3 linked regions of the Tolumonas auensis DSM 9187 genome follow. The protein of the gene in region 1 interacts with the protein of each later gene in a pairwise test. Links are inferred from orthologs where the notes say so. Each region holds a gene or a part of one and is shown on either strand. Other genes may lie near its edges.

The links.
Region 2: the proteins of rne (region 1) and srmB interact in binary tests that used the Escherichia coli proteins (3 or more experiments, as listed by UniProt). The link is inferred for Tolumonas auensis DSM 9187 from one-to-one orthologs.
Region 3: the proteins of rne (region 1) and rhlB interact in binary tests that used the Escherichia coli proteins (3 or more experiments, as listed by UniProt). The link is inferred for Tolumonas auensis DSM 9187 from one-to-one orthologs.

What each region holds. Positions count from the first base shown.
Region 1 is NC_012691.1:2,407,672-2,411,260, forward strand. What follows is about bases 46-3,476. They hold rne (ribonuclease E), read left to right. Parts: upstream 46-423; coding sequence 424-3,276; downstream 3,277-3,476. Other genes in these bases: rluC (23S rRNA pseudouridine(955/2504/2580) synthase RluC), read right to left, coding at 46-100; TOLA_RS11180 (FNR family transcription factor), read left to right, coding at 3,426-3,476. In the rest of the region: more of rluC, read right to left, coding at 1-45; more of TOLA_RS11180, read left to right, coding at 3,477-3,589. UniProt on the Escherichia coli protein: Endoribonuclease that plays a central role in RNA processing and decay. Required for the maturation of 5S and 16S rRNAs and the majority of tRNAs. Also involved in the degradation of most mRNAs.
Region 2 is NC_012691.1:1,049,624-1,052,720, forward strand. Bases 61-2,999 are described here. They hold srmB (ATP-dependent RNA helicase SrmB), read right to left. Parts: upstream 2,219-2,999; coding sequence 902-2,218; downstream 61-901. Other genes in these bases: yaaA (peroxide stress protein YaaA), read left to right, coding at 61-839; TOLA_RS04990 (tRNA1(Val) (adenine(37)-N6)-methyltransferase), read left to right, coding at 2,324-2,999. Also shown: more of yaaA, read left to right, coding at 57-60; more of TOLA_RS04990, read left to right, coding at 3,000-3,037; flavodoxin FldB, read right to left, coding at 3,045-3,097. UniProt on the Escherichia coli protein: DEAD-box RNA helicase involved in the assembly of the 50S ribosomal subunit at low temperature. Exhibits RNA-stimulated ATP hydrolysis and RNA unwinding activity. Acts before DeaD.
Region 3 is NC_012691.1:2,909,367-2,912,520, reverse strand. What follows is about bases 159-3,154. They hold rhlB (ATP-dependent RNA helicase RhlB), read left to right. Parts: upstream 159-1,015; coding sequence 1,016-2,293; downstream 2,294-3,154. Other genes in these bases: gppA (guanosine-5'-triphosphate,3'-diphosphate diphosphatase), read left to right, coding at 2,310-3,154; trxA (thioredoxin TrxA), read right to left, coding at 538-864; rho (transcription termination factor Rho), read right to left, coding at 159-340. Also shown: more of rho, read right to left, coding at 1-158.

The sequences.
Region 1 (3,589 bases):
GAACCCCTTTTAGCTGAGTTTTCAAAAAGTTATCTATGCGTTGTCCATCTTGCTCAGCATCAATAGTGATGAACTGTACGCCAGGATTTGTATTATTCATGTATTAATTCTAACTCAGCCATTGATGATTGTCGCAAACTCATTACAGCATGCCTTGCGCTGCTTCAACGGAAAATGGAATAATGAAGTGATTTTCTATATAAAGCGTAAGGCTGGTTGTTGCCTACGTATCAGAAAATCATCGATTCTTCACTCGCCCCCTTGTCGCAAGGGAGGAAACATGAACGCACCTAAAAGTGCGCCTCACGCATGTCCCAACCGGGAGGTTGCCAATACATGCCATTAAGACCCGAGGCCGGTAGTGTCTGTTTCAAGCAACGGTGAAGTACATAATCAAAACAATTTACAAAAACAGAGATTTGAATGAAAAGAATGCTTATTAACGCAACTCAGGAAGAAGAGTTGCGTGTAGCCCTCGTTGATGGGCAGCGTATTTATGATCTGGATATTGAAAATCCGGGCCATGAGCAGAAAAAAGCCAACATTTACAAAGGGAAAATCACTCGTATCGAGCCAAGTCTGGAAGCAGCCTTCGTTGATTATGGTGCTGAGCGCCATGGTTTCCTGCCGCTCAAAGAGATTGCCCGCGAATATTTTCCTGAAAACTATACCTTCCACGGTCGCCCTAATATCAAAGAAGTGATCAAAGAAGGTTTAGAAGTTATCGTTCAGATTGATAAAGAAGAACGTGGCAATAAAGGTGCTGCGTTAACTACCTTTATCAGTCTGGCTGGCAGCTATCTGGTTCTGATGCCGAATAACCCCCGCGCCGGTGGTATTTCCCGCCGGATTGAGGGTGATGAACGTACTGAACTGAAAGAAGCCATGAACGGTCTGGAAGTCCCGTCCGGAATGGGATTGATTGTTCGTACCGCAGGCGTCGGTAAATCACAGGAAGAACTGGAGTGGGATCTGAATATCCTGCTGAAACACTGGAATGCTATCAAAACAGCATCCAGCAACCGGGCAGCGCCATTCCTGATCCATCAGGAAAGTAACGTTATTGTTCGCGCTATTCGTGACTATCTGCGCCGGGATATCGGTGAAATCCTGATTGATAGTGAAACCATTTTTGAACGAGCTAAACAACATATTGAATTGGTTCGTCCGGATTTCGTCAATCGCGTAAAACTGTATAAAAGTGAAATTCCACTTTTCACTCATTTCCAGATCGAAAGTCAGATTGAATCTGCTTTCCAGCGTGAAGTGCGTTTGCCATCCGGTGGTTCAATCGTTATTGATCCGACCGAAGCGCTGACTTCTATTGATATCAACTCATCCCGGGCAACCAAGGGTGGTGATATTGAAGAAACGGCTCTGCAAACCAATCTGGAAGCAGCCGATGAAATCGCCCGTCAATTGCGTCTGCGCGATTTAGGTGGGTTGATCGTTATCGACTTTATCGATATGACGCCTGTCCGCCATCAGCGTGAAGTTGAAAATCGTCTGCGTGATGCCGTGCGTCAGGATCGTGCACGTATTCAGTTAGGCCGTATTTCCCGCTTCGGGCTGCTGGAATTATCCCGTCAGCGTTTACGTCCTTCACTGAATGAGTCCAGTACTCATGTCTGCCCGCGTTGCAGTGGTCAGGGTTTCATCCGTGACAATGAATCGCTGGCACTGAGTATCCTGCGTCTTATCGAAGAAGAAGCACTGAAAGATAATACTGAGCAGGTTATTGCTCAGGTTCCTGTTGATGTTGCCGCTTATTTGCTTAACGAAAAACGTCAGGCAGTGCTAACGCTCGAACAACGCCACAAAGTTCAGTTGCTGATTATTCCAAATACTCGTTTGGAAACGCCACACTTTGAAGTGTCTCGTTTCCGTTCAGGCGAAGAAAGCGATGCACTCAGTTATGAATTAAAAACTGAAGCTCCGGTTGAAGAATATCAACCAAAACCACAGCAGATTATTGCACCGGCAGAACAACCAGCCTTGCAGGGTTTCGTTGCACCGAGTGTACCGGCTCCAACGCCAGTTAATACCCCAACTCCGGTTGTCGCAAAACCAGCAGCTGAAGGTTTACTGTCACGCCTATTCGGCTTTATTGGTGCATTATTTAAAGGTTCTGCTGAAACTCAGGTAGCAGAAGAAAAACCACCGGTTAAAGAGCGTCCGCAACCGCGTCGTCGTGATAACCGCAATAATAACCGTAAACGTAATACCTCCTATGCTGCGCGTAACCGTGAAGAAGATGTTGCTGGTACTGCAGCACCAGAAGAAAAAACTCAGACCACTCCGGTTCGTCAGCCTCGTCGCCCTCGACAAGACCGGGCGGAACGAACTGACCGACCTTCTGTACGTGACAATAACGTTGAAAAAGAGTCGCCAGCAGTTAAACCTGAGCGTACGCCTAAAGAACGTAAGCCACGCAATGAAGTACCTGCACCTGCTGCAGTGGCTGAAGAACAACAGGATGTATCCCGTAAAGAACAGCGTGTTGAAGAACGTCGTGAACGCCGCAATATGCGTAAGAAAGTACGGATAAGCGATGAAACAGTCCAAACTGAGATTGTTGCAGCGAAGCCTGAAACTGAAACAGTAGTGGCAGAAGCACAACCTCGTACACGCCGTCGCCGCAATAACGCTGAACGGAATGCGGAAGAAAAAGCAATTCAGACTGTAACGTCCACCGAGACAGTTTCTGAAGCACCAGTTCAGGAACAGGCTGTGGAAACGGTAGTTGTGACAGAAGTAATTCCACAGCAACAAGCTGATGCTTTGCCTCAGGTAGTCGTTTCTGAAAGCCCTGTTGAAACACCAGTTGTTGCGGAAACATCGCTGGTAGCAGAACCTGCAGAAAAAACCGAAGTGACGGTGATTGAGTCACCTGAAGCAGCGGTAGTTACTGAACAGGCTGCTTCTGATATGCAGACAACAGCAGAGACCATTATCGCTGTGGAAATAGCAGCACCTGTCGTTGTGATTGCTGAACCCGTAGCAGTGGAAGAAACAGTTAAATCAGAACCTGTTGTTATCAGCACCGCAACTGCGGTTGTTGTTAATAAACCCAAGGCTCATGGTTTGATTGAACGTGTCCGTTTTGCTAATGCTGCAATGACTCGTCCTGCCGAAATGCCTTTACCACCAGCTCAGCCAAAAGGAGATTATCCTCCTTATGAGCGTAAGCCGGTAAATGGTAGTGGCCGTGCAGCAGGCACTTCTACTCTGAAGCAACAGGCATCAGCTCCAGCCGGACGCCCTGAAGCCCGATAAGACTCAAAATCCGCCGTTGTCATATTCAACGGCGGATTTATTTACCGATACCCTTACGTTCACAGATAAAAGCTCATCATTATTGCTACCCAAACCACCCCGGTTAATGGTATATTTTTGACTAAAATCAAAAATCAAATAGCGTCAAGATGATCCAGGACAAAGCAAAAGCTAAAAGACCTCCATCGTGTGGCGGTACTATTCATTGTCATGATTGCAGTATCAGCCAACTCTGCATCCCTTTTTCGCTTAACACCTCCGAATTAGACCTTCTTGACTCCATCATTGAACGAAAAAAACCCATCCAGAAAGG
Region 2 (3,097 bases), 1.4 Mb from region 1 along the record:
AAGTGGTAACATGTTGATAACAAGTTACTGCTTCATCCTTTTTTATTGAGGTGTATATGCTGGCTGTGCTGTCTCCTGCCAAATCTCTGGATTATGAATCTCCGCTCACTACTTCCCGTTTTTCTGAACCGGCACTGATGCATGAATCTGCATTACTGATTGAACAACTACGTCAGTTTGCACCGGCTGATATTGCTTCTCTGATGCATCTGAGTGACAAGCTGGCCGGACTGAATGTGGCGCGTTATGCTCAGTGGGAGCCGGTTGCAACACCGCAGAATGCCCGTCCTGCCGTGCTGGCATTTAATGGCGATGTTTATTCCGGTCTGGCTGCACAGGATTTTGATGATGCCGATCTGGATGTGGCGCAGCAGCATATCCGCATTCTCTCCGGGCTGTATGGTCTGTTACGTCCGCTGGATTTATTGCAACCGTACCGGCTGGAAATGGGCACTAAGCTCGGTAATCCGCGGGGAAAGGATCTGTATGCTTTCTGGGGCGATATTATTACCGGACATCTGAATCAGGCACTGACAGAGCAGGGGGATAATGTGCTGCTGAATCTGGCATCGGATGAATATTTCAAGTCGGTGAATGTCAAACGGCTGGCGGGGCGGGTGATCACACCGGTATTTCAGGACGAGAAAAACGGTAAATATAAAATCATCAGCTTTTACGCGAAAAAGGCACGCGGGCTGATGGCGCGGTATTTAGTAAAAGAACGCATCAGTAAGCCTGAGCAATTGCTGGATTTTACCGTGGCCGGTTACGGGTATTGCCCTGAGTTATCGACGGAAAACAAGTTGGTGTTTCGTCGTCCGGAAGATCTGTCGCAGTAACAGAAGAACAAAGTAGCAGAAGAATAAACCCGCCTGCGGGAACAGGCGGGATGGTGAGGCTGTTATTTAGACTCTGGTTTTTCAGCCGCTTTAGCTGCTTTTTCGGCGTGTTTTTTCGCCCAGTCTGGTTTGCCTTTGTTTTTGCTGACGCGATGACGGATTTTTTCTTTCGGTTTTTTCTCGTCTTTTTTCTCGTCTTCTTTTTTCTCTTTGCGCTTACCGGCGGGTTTGCTGATTTTGTGCTGCGGACGCATGCTGTCTACCACACGACGCATCATTTTTTCTTCAGCGTAACGCTCAACGCGTTCCATCATGCCAACGTCATGCGCTTCGATCAGGTTGATTGCACAACCTTTTTTGCCGGCACGACCGGTACGGCCGATACGGTGAATATAGGTGTCAGCAGAACGCGGCATGTCGTAGTTAAACACATGACTCACGTCCGGTAAGTCGATACCACGCGAAGCGACATCGGTTGCCACCAGAATTTTCACCCGGTCGGAACGGAAACGGTTCAGTGCTTCAATACGCTTTTCCTGTTCCATTTCACCGCGCAGCCAGGCGCAATCGATACCATTGGCCTGCAACTGACTGACCAGTTCTGCCAGGCGCTCACGGGTTTTAACAAAGATGATGCTGCGTGTTACGTCTTCCTGCTGCAGCAGGTATTTCAGCAGATTGAATTTATGCTCTGCAGTGTCAGCAAAATAAACCAGCTGCTGAATTTTCTTGCGTTCACTGCGTGGTGGTTCGGCATACAGCTCTGCCGGATCTTTCAGCAGGTCTTCGGCAAATTTCTTCAGACCCGCGCCTTCCAGCGTCGCGGAGAACAGCATGGTCTGTTTGCGCCAGCGGGCTTCAGCAGCGATACGATCAACATCACCGATAAAGCCCATATCCAGCATGCGGTCAGCTTCATCAAGCACCAGAATTTCAATATCACGGCTGTCGAAGCGTTCATCTTCAATGTATTGCATCAGACGACCGGGGGTCGCGATGATGATATCGACAGTTTTTTCTAATGCAGGAAGTTGTTTCTCTTCCGCAACACCACCGATGATGCTGGCAACTTTCATATGTGTGTAGGCAGCCAGTGCTTCGGCCTGTTCGGTGATTTGCAGAGCCAGCTCACGGGTTGGCGTTAAGATCAATGCACGGGCCGGGCCGGGACGGCGGCGCGGGAAATCGATCATGTGCTGCATAATAGGCAACAGGAATGCGGCTGTTTTACCGGTACCGGTCGGTGCGGAAGCCATCACATCGCGTCCTTCCATCGCCACCGGGATCACTTGTGATTGAATGGTGGTTGGGCGTTTGAAACCCAGTTCTTCCACGGCTTGCAGCAGAACGGGATCCAATTCTAAGGATTCAAAAGACATAAACGACTTCCTGACTTACAAATGAGGGCGCACATTATAGGCAAGTATGGCGTAAAATTCGCAGCTATTTTAGTGTTACTCAAAATTCAGAAGACGAAACATTGTATGGGTGGTCATAGTTTTACTTTTAAACAATTTCATATTGACCAGGATCGCTGTGCGATGAAGGTCGGTACCGACAGTATTGTTCTGGGCAGCTGGACGCCGGTCAGAGGGGCAAAACGCATTCTGGATATTGGTACCGGCACCGGTATTCTGGCGCTGATGCTGGCGCAGCGCACCGCACAACAGGTGCAGATCGATGCGGTGGAGCTGGATAAGGACGCGGTGAAACAGGCGGAGGAAAATATAAATGCTTCGCCATGGCGGGAACGTATTCGTGTTATCCGGCACGATATCCGTACTTTTCAGGCGCCCCATTACGATCTGATCATCAGTAATCCGCCTTATTTTGTTCACGGACAAACACTGCCTGATGCTGCCCGCCAGCTTGCGCGGCACACCGGGGAGCTGGATCAGACGGCCTTACTGGAAAGTGCAGCGCGATTACTGACGCCATTCGGTAAGCTGGCGCTGGTGCTACCGGTAGAAGAGGGTGAACAATTGGTTGCATTGGCAACAGCGGGTGGCTGGTATTTACAACGCCGTTGCCGGGTTGAGACCAAACGGGGTAAAGCGCCAAATCTGGTGCTGTTATTGCTGAGTCGCAAACCGGCAGAAACAGAAGAGGAGCAACTTTGCCTGCGTGAGACAGACAACCGTTACTCCCCGGAATTCATCGCACTGGCCGATGAGTTTTATCTGCGGATGTCAGCCTAGTTCTTGCTCAGCATAGCTGGGCAATCTCCTCCAGTACTTGCGGCAGCCATTTTTGCAGCC
Region 3 (3,154 bases), 500 kb from region 1 along the record:
ACAGTGCGAAATAACGTTCACCTTCTTTCGGCGGACGGATTTTGCCGGAAATAGTGTCGCCGGTACGCAGGTTGAAGCGGCGCACCTGGCTTGGGGATACATAAATGTCATCCGGGCCGGCAAGATAAGAGCTATCAGCGGAACGCAGGAAACCAAAACCATCCTGCAGAATTTCCAGCACGCCATCACCAAAGATGTCTTCCCCGCTTTTCGCATGGGCTTTGAGAATGGCAAAAATGATATCTTTTTTATGCAGACGGGCCAGATTTTCCAGGCCCATAGATTCGCCCAGATGTACCAGTTCAGAGACTGCGGTATTCTTTAGTTCAGTTAGATTCATAGAGGTGATGTAGTTTCGGGAATTGCAATAGGGTTGGATTGACTGCTGGAGAGCGCGCATCGAGCGGATATGAACAGCATCGTTTAACCAAATTAGCACCAATTTATCGGGGCGTCCAGCTATCTGCAGTGAGAAATGGATGAAAATCAGGCATTATTAAAAATAGAGGAGGCCTGAAGCCTCCCCGGGGATAACGATTACAGATGGGCGTCGAGAAACTCTTTCAGCTGAGTTTTAGACAGTGCGCCAACCTTGGTGGCGGCAACAGCACCGTTCTTGAACAGCAGCAGGGTAGGAATACCACGAATACCGAATTTTGGTGGAGTACCAGAGTTCTGATCGATGTTCAGCTTGGCAATAGTCAGTTTACCGGCATATTCGCCTGCAACTTCGTCAAGAATCGGGGCAATCATTTTGCATGGACCACACCATTCAGCCCAGAAATCAACCAGAACCGGGGCGGAAGCATTCAGTACGTCATTCTCGAAGCTGGCATCAGTCACGTGTACAATTTTGTCACTCATTTTTTACTCCACATTTGCAATTCGTTTGCTCTAAACAATATAGGGGTACGAAGATGCAAATTAAAGGGATCAAGAAATAAAAGCCAAACAGTTACCCTAATTAAAGGATACTGTTTATTATTGCAAGTCTAATTCAATAAGCATATTGCCCATGAGCAAAACACATCTTACAGAGATCACATTCGCTGAACTCGGACTGGAACCACAAGTTCTGGCCGGCGTGGAAGCTAAAGGCTTTCATAATTGCACGCCTATTCAGGCGGAAACTATACCTCTGCTGCTGACCGGGAAAAACATTGCGGGCCAGGCACAGACCGGTACCGGCAAAACGATCGCGTTTCTTGCCGGTACATTCAACTATTTACTGACTCATTCAGCAAGTGCTGAACGTCGTCAGAATCAGCCGCGTGTGCTGATCATGGCGCCAACCCGTGAACTGGCCGTACAGATTTATAACGATGCGGTTCCGATGTCTGAAAGCTGTGGCTTTAAGATGGGGCTGGCTTACGGTGGTGATGGCTACGATAAGCAGCTGGCCGTATTGCAGGAAGGTGTTGATCTGCTGATCGGAACCACTGGCCGTATTATCGATTATCTGAAACAGGGCATTATTGACCTGGGTGCCATTCAGGTTGTTGTGCTGGATGAAGCGGATCGTATGTTCGATCTGGGCTTTATCAAGGACATCCGTTTTCTGTTCCGTCGGATGCCGCCGCCAGCGCAACGTCTGAACATGCTGTTCTCTGCCACCTTGTCACTGCGTGTGCAGGAGTTGGCTTATGAACACATGAATGAGCCGCAGCATATCCAGATCGAACCGGAACAAATGACCGGTCAGCGCATCAAGGAAGAGCTGTTCTATCCTTCTAACGAAGACAAGATGCTGCTGTTACTGACGCTGATGGAAGAAGACTGGCCGGAAAAAGCGATCATCTTCGCCAATACCAAACACGGTTGTGAAGATGTGCATGCCTGGTTGCAGGCGGATGGCCATCGTGTCGGTCTGCTGACCGGTGATGTGCCACAGAAGAAACGTCTGAAGATCCTGGAAGATTTTACTGCCGGTCTGCTGGATGTGCTGGTGGCGACTGATGTGGCGGCTCGTGGTCTGCACATTCCGGATGTAAGTCATGTGTTTAACTATGATTTACCGGATGACGCGGAAGATTATGTGCATCGTATCGGCCGTACTGGTCGTGCTGGCCGTAGCGGACATGCAATCAGCTTCGCTTGCGAAGATTACGCGTTCAACCTGCCTGAAATCGAAGAATATACGCATCATCCGATTCCGGTCAGCAAGTATGATCCAAGTGCATTGCTGGATGATGTGACAGCGCCAAAACGCGTGGTCCGTCATCGTCTGCCGGTAAACCGTAATATGCGTGATCGCCAATCGACAGGCCGTCGCCGTCCGGGTAATAAATCTTAACGACAGGATGTCTCTTTTGGATCAATCTCCGTTATATGCCGCAATTGATCTTGGCTCGAATAGTTTTCACATGCTGATGGTACGGGAAGTGGCAGGTGCCATCCGTACCGTTGCCAAGGTTAAACGCAAGGTTCGTCTGGCTGCCGGACTGGATACCGAACACAATCTGAGCCTGGAAGCGATGGCGCGGGGCTGGGACTGTCTGCGTTTGTTCGCTGAACAGTTGCAGGATGTGCCACGGGAAAATATCCGGGTGGTGGGGACGGCGACTTTGCGTCTGGCACGTAACGTTGATTCATTCCTGCTCATCGCTGAACAGGTGTTGGGACATAAAATCGAGATCATTTCCGGCGAAGATGAAGCCCGTACCATTTACCAGGGGGTGTCCTGGACATCCAGTGGTGAAGGTAATCGTCTGGTGATCGATATCGGTGGCGCCAGTACGGAGCTGGTGATTGGTGAAAGTAATGAAGCCAAGCTGCTGAACAGTCTGCATATGGGCTGTGTTATTTGGATCAAACGCTATTTTGCGGATGGTCTGCTGAACGAGGCTAATTTCACTGCGGCTATTGATGCAGCCAAGGCGGTTTTGCAGGATGTTGCGCCGGGATACCGGGAGCTGGGCTGGCTGAGTTGTGTCGGTGCATCCGGTACGGTGCAGGCATTGCAGGAGATCATGATTGCACAGGGACGCAGCGAACGGGTGACACTGGCCAAGCTGTATGAGCTGAAAGCGCAAACGATCATCTGCGGGCATCTGGATATGCTGGTGTTGCAAGGGCTGATGCCGGAACGGCTGAGTGTCTTTCCGTCCGGACTGGCGATCCTGATTGCGATCTTTGAGACGCTGCATATCGAAAA